DNA from 3 places in the Stenotrophomonas sp. AC248 genome. Region 1 is predicted to be linked to each of the others. Evidence: predicted binding sites of a transcription regulator. Region 1 holds the regulator's gene; each other region holds the start of a gene.
What was found. The regulator HrcA, encoded in region 1, represses chaperone genes, less so after heat shock. The targets are predictions, from matches to a motif close to TTNGCACTCNNNNNNNNNGAGTGCNAA.

Region 1 (2,267 bases):
CGTCGCCATTGAGGCGGGCCACGGCGACATCGCAGGCGGCGATCAGGGCGCTGGCGTGGGCCTGGCGGCGATGGCTGCTGCCCAATTGGGCGATCGAGGCCGGCTCCAGGTCTTCGCGCTGCAGTTCGCCCAGCTGGTGTTCCAGGTAGCCGATGCGGTCGCTGACATCGCCCTGGCGCGACAAGGCTTCGGCTTCGTCCACCAGCGCCTGCCAGCGTGCGGCGGCCTGGCGGACCTGGCTGCGCTCGGCGTCGTTGCGCGCGAACGCGTCCAGCAGGGCCAGCTGCGAGGGCCGCGCCAGCAGGGCCTGCTGTTCGTGCTGGCCGTGGATTTCGACCAGGGTCGAGGCCAGTTCGGTCAACTGGGTGAGGGTGACCGGGCGCCCGTTGATCCAGGCGCGGGAGCCGCCATCGGCGCGGATGATCCGGCGCAGCTGGCACTGGTCCTCGTCGTCCAGTTCGTTCTCGCGCAGCCAGCGCCGCGCCGGGGCGTCCTCGCCGGGGGCGAATTCGGCCGACAGTTCCGCGCGGGCGGCGCCGTGGCGGACCACGCCGCTGTCGGCGCGCAGCCCGGACAGGAAGCCGAGGGCGTCGACCATCAGCGACTTGCCGGCGCCGGTTTCGCCGGACACCACGGTCATGCCCGGCCCGAATTCGAGTTCGGTAGCACGGACGACGGCAAAATCCTTGATCGATAGATGTTTGAGCATGGTTGTCTGTTCTTGAGCCGCGCAACGCTAGCATGGGGCGGGGACAGCTCCAATAACTTGCCTTCGGTCCCCGGAGCCATTATCTAGGATGGCGTCTCACAGGCTGATTCCATGCACCCCACTGCGTCACATCTTGCGCCCCGCGCCCGCCACCTGCTGCGGACGCTGATCGCCCGCCACATCCAGGACGGCGAGCCGGTGGGCTCGCAGACACTGGCGCGGCTGGCCGGGCTGGATGTCAGCCCGGCCACCATCCGCAACATCCTGGGGGACCTGGAAGACCTGGGCCTGCTCAGTTCGCCGCATACCTCGGCCGGGCGGGTGCCTACCGCGCACGGCTACCGGGTGTTCGTGGACAGCCTGGTCAAGATGCAGCCGCCCGGCGAGGGCGAGCTGAGCCGGCTGCGCACCGAACTGGCCAGTGGCAGCGGCACCCAGGCCCTGCTGGGCAGTGCCTCGGAGCTGCTGTCGGCGATGAGCCACTTCGTTGGCGTGGTCAGCGCGCCGCGGCGTGAACAGTTCGCCTTCCGGCATATCGATTTCGTGGCGCTGGACGCGCGCCGGGTGCTGGCCATCCTGGTGTTTGCCGACAACGAAGTGCAGAACCGGGTGATCGAACCCCGCCGCAGCTTCGGCCCCGGCGAGCTGGAGCAGGTGGCCAACTATCTCAATGCCAACTGCGCCGGGCGGCCCTTGTCGGAGATCCGCCAGCGCCTGCTGCTGGAGCTGCGCGACGCGCAGTCGGAAATGGAGCAGCTGCTGGCCCACGGCATCGAGCTGGCCGAACAGGCGCTGGTGCCGCCGGCCGACGACATGGTGCTGGCCGGCGCGACCCGGCTGATGGGCGTGCAGGACCTGTCCGACCTGGAGCGGCTGCGCGAGCTGTTCGAGGTGTTCGCCAGCAAGCGCGAGATCCTGCAGCTGCTCGAGCGCACCATCCAGGCCCCGGGGGTACGCATCTTCATTGGCGAGGAGACCGGGGTGATGCCGTTGGAAGGGGTGTCGCTGGTGACCGCGCCGTATTCGGCCGGTGGCCAGGTGCTGGGCGTGCTGGGGGTGATCGGGCCCAAGCGCATGGCCTATGACCGCATGATTCCGCTGGTGGAGGCCACCGCCCAGGTGCTGGGCGCCGCGCTGGCCGACCCGGCCGGCGGCGGATTGTCCCGCGATCGCACATAAAACCCGTCGCTGGACTCTTGAAACGGGACCCCGCGCCCACATAGGGGTGGGTGGAGGCGGAGAGTCACCGCCAAGGATCCGGAAATGAACCAAGATCAGCCTGATATCGCATCCCAGAATCCCGCCGGTGAACCGGCTGCCGAGCCGTCCCTGCAGCAGCAGCTGGACAGCCTGCACAATGAAGTGGCCCTGCTGCGCGCCGAGTCGCTGCGCGAGCGCGCCGACCTGGACAACCAGCGCAAGCGCGTGGCCCGCGACGTCGAACAGGCGCGCCGCTTCGCCAACGAAAAGCTGCTGGGCGAACTGCTGCCGGTGTTCGACAGCCTGGACGCCGGCCTCAACAGCGCCGGTGCCGAGCCCAGCCCGCTGCGCGAAGGCC
Region 2 (2,267 bases), 2.3 Mb from region 1:
TCTAATCAATCCAGATGACACATCTATCGATATGTCGGGACTTAGGTTCCGCAGTGGGACGTGCGTCAAGGAATTGGCGGGGGAGGGTTCTTTTTTTTCGAAGCTGAAGAGCTAGAGCCAGAGCTAGAGCTAGAGCTAGAGCTAGAGCCAGAGCTAGAGCTAGAGCTAGAGCTAGAGCTAGAGCTAGAGCCAGAGCTAGAGCCAGAGCTAGAGCTAGAGCCAGAGCCGTGAAGCCAGAACCTCGGTTGGCCGGTCCTGCAGGCTGGGCGGGGGTGTGAGGGTTCACGGGACACGCTGCAAGTACGTCCATGTAAGCTCCGCCACCGCATCCATGCGGTGGAGGGTCCCGTGAACCCTCACACCCCCGCCCCAGACAGTTGGCTGGGGGCCTGGGGAGAGCCGATGCAATGGCCAGCCACGCCTGGCGGGGAGGGTTGCTCTTGGTTCTGCTTTTCCGTGAGCAACGGCAGAGTGTCTTAGGGGTGGTGGGGGTGGGGGTGCGGGACCCTCGGCGCCATGGATGGCGCCGCGGAGCCCCCAGGGATGGGTTTACGGCGTGTCCCGCACCCCCGCCCCCACCAGCCCAGCGCGCCACGCCCGCGGACTCGCGGCGCAGTTGACCTTGACCTTGACCTTGACCTTGACCTTGATCTTGCCTCGGGCCCCACCGGCCGCCGGCCGGAAAAATTTCGTCTTCGCCCCTTGAAAGGGAAGTGCCCAGCACCATCTCTGCTCTGTACCCGCACCGTCGGGTTTTTTCGTGAGCGTGGCTGGCAGTCGCCCTGTGCGAGTGCTAACATCGCCAGACTTTTCCAGACCAATCAACAACTTAAAAGGGTCTCACATGAGCATCAAGCCGCTTCATGACCGCGTCGTAGTCAAGCCGATCGAAGCCGACGAAATCTCGTCCGGCGGCATCGTGATTCCGGATTCCGCCAAGGAAAAGTCCACCAAGGGTGAAGTCGTGGCCGTCGGCCCGGGCAAGCCCCTGGACAACGGCAGCGTGCGCGCGCCGTCGCTGAAGGTCGGTGACAAGGTCATCTACGGCCAGTACGCCGGCAGCAGCTACAAGTCCGAAGGCGTCGAGTACAAGGTCCTGCGCGAAGACGACATCCTCGCCATCATCTGATGACGCAGAGCGGGGCTCTGCCCCGCCGCGCGGTAGCCGGACTGACCGGTCGACCGTATCCCCCATTCAAGCAGCCGGGCATCGCCCGGCTCTACATAAAAGGTAATCGCAATGGCTGCCAAAGATATTCGTTTCGGTGAAGACGCTCGTTCGCGCATGGTGCGCGGCGTCAACATTCTCGCCAATGCCGTCAAGGCAACCCTGGGCCCGAAGGGCCGCAACGTCGTGCTCGAAAAGAGCTTCGGCGCCCCGACCATCACCAAGGATGGCGTGTCCGTTGCCAAGGAAATCGAACTGGCTGACAAGTTCGAGAACATGGGCGCGCAGATGGTGAAGGAAGTTGCTTCCCGCACCAACGATGACGCCGGCGACGGCACCACCACCGCCACCGTGCTGGCCCAGGCCCTGATCCGCGAAGGCGCCAAGGCCGTTGCTGCCGGCATGAACCCGATGGACCTCAAGCGCGGTATCGACAAGGCCGTCATCGCCGCCGTCGCCGAGCTGAAGAACATCTCCAAGCCGACCGCTGACGACAAGGCCATCGCCCAGGTCGGCACGATCTCGGCCAACTCGGACGAGTCGATCGGCAACATCATTGCCGAAGCCATGCGCCGCGTGACCAAGGAAGGCGTCATCACCGTTGAAGAAGGCTCGGGCCTGGACAACGAGCTGGACGTCGTCGAAGGCATGCAGTTCGACCGTGGCTACCTGTCCCCGTACTTCATCAACAACCAGCAGTCGCAGACCGCTGACCTGGACGATCCGTACGTGCTGCTGCACGACAAGAAGATCTCCAACGTGCGCGACCTGCTGCCCGTGCTGGAAGGCGTCGCCAAGGCCGGCAAGCCGCTGCTGATCATCGCCGAAGACATCGAAGGCGAAGCGCTGGCCACCCTGGTGGTCAACACCATCCGTGGCATCGTCAAGGTCGTGGCCGTCAAGGCACCGGGCTTCGGTGATCGTCGCAAGGCGATGCTGGAAGACATGGCCGTGCTGACCGGCGGCACCGTGATCTCCGAGGAAATTGGTCTGTCGCTGGAAAAGGCGACGATCAAGGATCTGGGCCGCGCCAAGAAGGTGCAGGTCTCCAAGGAAAACACCACCATCATCGATGGCGCCGGCGAGAAGGCCAACATCG
Region 3 (2,267 bases), 2.3 Mb from region 1:
CAGGGCTGGAACCTGGGCTTCACCGTGATGGATGGCGAACTGGATTCCACCGTGGGCCGCATCGACCGCCGCGCGTACAGCGTCAGCGGCGGCCGCACCGACGCAGTGGCGCAGTGGAACAGCAAGCTGGAGTACCGCCGCGACAGCGGTGCCGAGCAGCGCGAGCAATGGGTGACCACCAACCGCCTGCTGTACAAGCTCAACGAAGACTGGCGCTTTGCGCTGCGCGCCAACTACGCCGACACCGACGACCGGATCAACCCGGTGGCCGATGCCAAGTTGGTGGAAACCAACATGGGCTTTGCCTGGCGCCCGCACGACGCTACCGGGTGGGCCGGCTTCGGCAAGTTCACCTATCTCTACGACGTGGCCTCGCTGGGCCAGGAAGGCGGCAACCTCTACGACCAGCGCTCGCAGGTGCTGTCGGTGGAGGGCATCCGCCAGTTGGGCGCGCGCTGGGAAGTGGCGGCCAAACTCGCCTCACGCTGGGGCGACTACCGCACCGGCCGCGGCGAAGGCGCCTGGCTGGACAGCCGCGCCGACTTCGCCGCACTGCAGCTGCGCTACCGCCTGTTCGAGAAGTGGGAAGGGCTGGCCGAGCACCGCTGGCTGAAGGTACGCGACGGCGGCGTCCGCAAGGGCTGGCTGCTGGGCGTGGATCGCCGGGTGGGCGAGAACTTCAAGGTCGGCGTGGGCTACAACTTCACCGAGTTCAGCGACGACATGACCGAGCTGAAGTATGACCAGAAGGGGTTCTTCTTGAATATGGCGGGGTATTACTAGGCTTCGGTGTTGGCTGGCCTGCCACGCATTTGTCTTCGTCATTGTCTGGCCTGCCACGCATCCGGCTTCGTCATTGTCTGGCCTGCCACGCATGGCGTGGCACTACCGGAGATGGCGGCTTCGGCGGTCGGCTCCGGTGGGTGCCCGGCTGGATCAACGGGATGTCTCTGGGTTGGGAATCCAGCCCTTCGTAGAGCCGGGCTCTGCCCGGCTGGGCCACCGACCACCCTGTTGCGTGCGGTGCCGCTGGCCGGCGCCGCGCCCCTTGCTCGCCGGGCTGAATGCCTGCCAACACTTTTCGGCTGAATGGGGTGGGGGAACCCGGTCGTTCAGCGGAAATCGACGCTCCGTGGGCGCATTTATCTAGACAAGCTATTGATTTTAATGATGTTTGACCTATTTTTTGACCCGCTCGCCACTGTCATCATTTCGCGGTACGTTATCCGGGTAATCAGTGCCATCGTTGCATGAACAGAACGCTGGAACTTCTTTCCCCTTTAGCAGTCCAAGTTTCAGACTGCTAAGATGAGCCCTATGAGCCAGAACACGTCTACTGCCCTTGTGGCAAACAATCTCCCGATTCCCAGTGCGCTCGGTTCGCTGGACGCCTACATCGGTGCCGTGCACCAGATCCCGGTGCTGTCGGTCGATGACGAGCAGGATTTGGCCCGCCGCTTCCGCGACGAGCTGGACCTGGACGCCGCGCGCGAGCTGGTCCATTCCCACCTGCGCTTCGTGGTGCACGTGGCCCGTGGCTACAACGGCTACGGCCTCGCCCTGGGCGATCTGATCCAGGAAGGCAACATCGGCCTGATGAAGGCGGTGAAGCGCTTCGACCCGGACATGGGCGTACGCCTGGTGTCGTTCGCGGTGCATTGGATCCGTGCGGAAATGCACGAGTTCATCCTGAAGAACTGGCGCATCGTGAAGGTCGCCACCACCAAGGCGCAGCGCAAGCTGTTCTTCAACCTGCGCAAGTCCAAGACCCGCCTGGGCTGGATGAACGCGGCCGAAGTGCGCGCGGTGGCCAAGGACCTGAACGTTTCCGAGCGCGAAGTGCTTGAGATGGAATCGCGCCTGTCCGGCCGCGATATCGGTTTCGATGCGCCCAGCGACGAAGACAACGAAAACGCCCCGCCGTCGCCGGCTGCGTACCTGGTGGCCGACGCGGAAGATCCGTCGATGGCCTACGAGCGTGCCGACAGCGAAGACAACAAGCTGCAGCTGCTGCGCGAAGGCATGGCCGAACTGGATGCGCGTTCGCGCGACATCATCCGCCGTCGCTGGCTGGACGCGGACAGCAAGGTCACCCTGCAGGAGCTGGCCGACGAGTACGGCGTGTCGGCCGAGCGCATCCGCCAGGTCGAGGCGAACGCGCTGAAGAAGATGAAGGCGCTGTTTACCGCGTAATGCGGGGCGACGTTGAGGTGATGAAAGGCCCGGCACTGCCGGGCCTTTTCTTTTCCGGAAGCGTCGGTCCCGTA

Region 2: a site for HrcA is predicted at 771-797, ahead of ACZ0AE_RS18005 (co-chaperone GroES). Genes of this name have one in related genera too.
Region 3: a site for HrcA is predicted at 1,281-1,307, ahead of rpoH (RNA polymerase sigma factor RpoH). Genes of this name have one in related genera too.

What each region holds. Positions count from the first base shown of each region.
Region 1 is NZ_OZ409840.1:1,716,293-1,718,559, forward strand. Features, by position in the region: gene recN (DNA repair protein RecN) at 1-709, opposite strand, end outside; gene hrcA (heat-inducible transcriptional repressor HrcA) at 821-1,888, shown strand; gene grpE (nucleotide exchange factor GrpE) at 1,973-2,267, shown strand, end outside.
Region 2 is NZ_OZ409840.1:3,995,328-3,997,594, reverse strand. Features, by position in the region: gene ACZ0AE_RS18005 (co-chaperone GroES) at 845-1,129, shown strand; gene groL (chaperonin GroEL) at 1,241-2,267, shown strand, end outside.
Region 3 is NZ_OZ409840.1:4,058,758-4,061,024, reverse strand. Features, by position in the region: gene ACZ0AE_RS18305 (TonB-dependent receptor) at 1-783, shown strand, start outside; gene rpoH (RNA polymerase sigma factor RpoH) at 1,318-2,193, shown strand.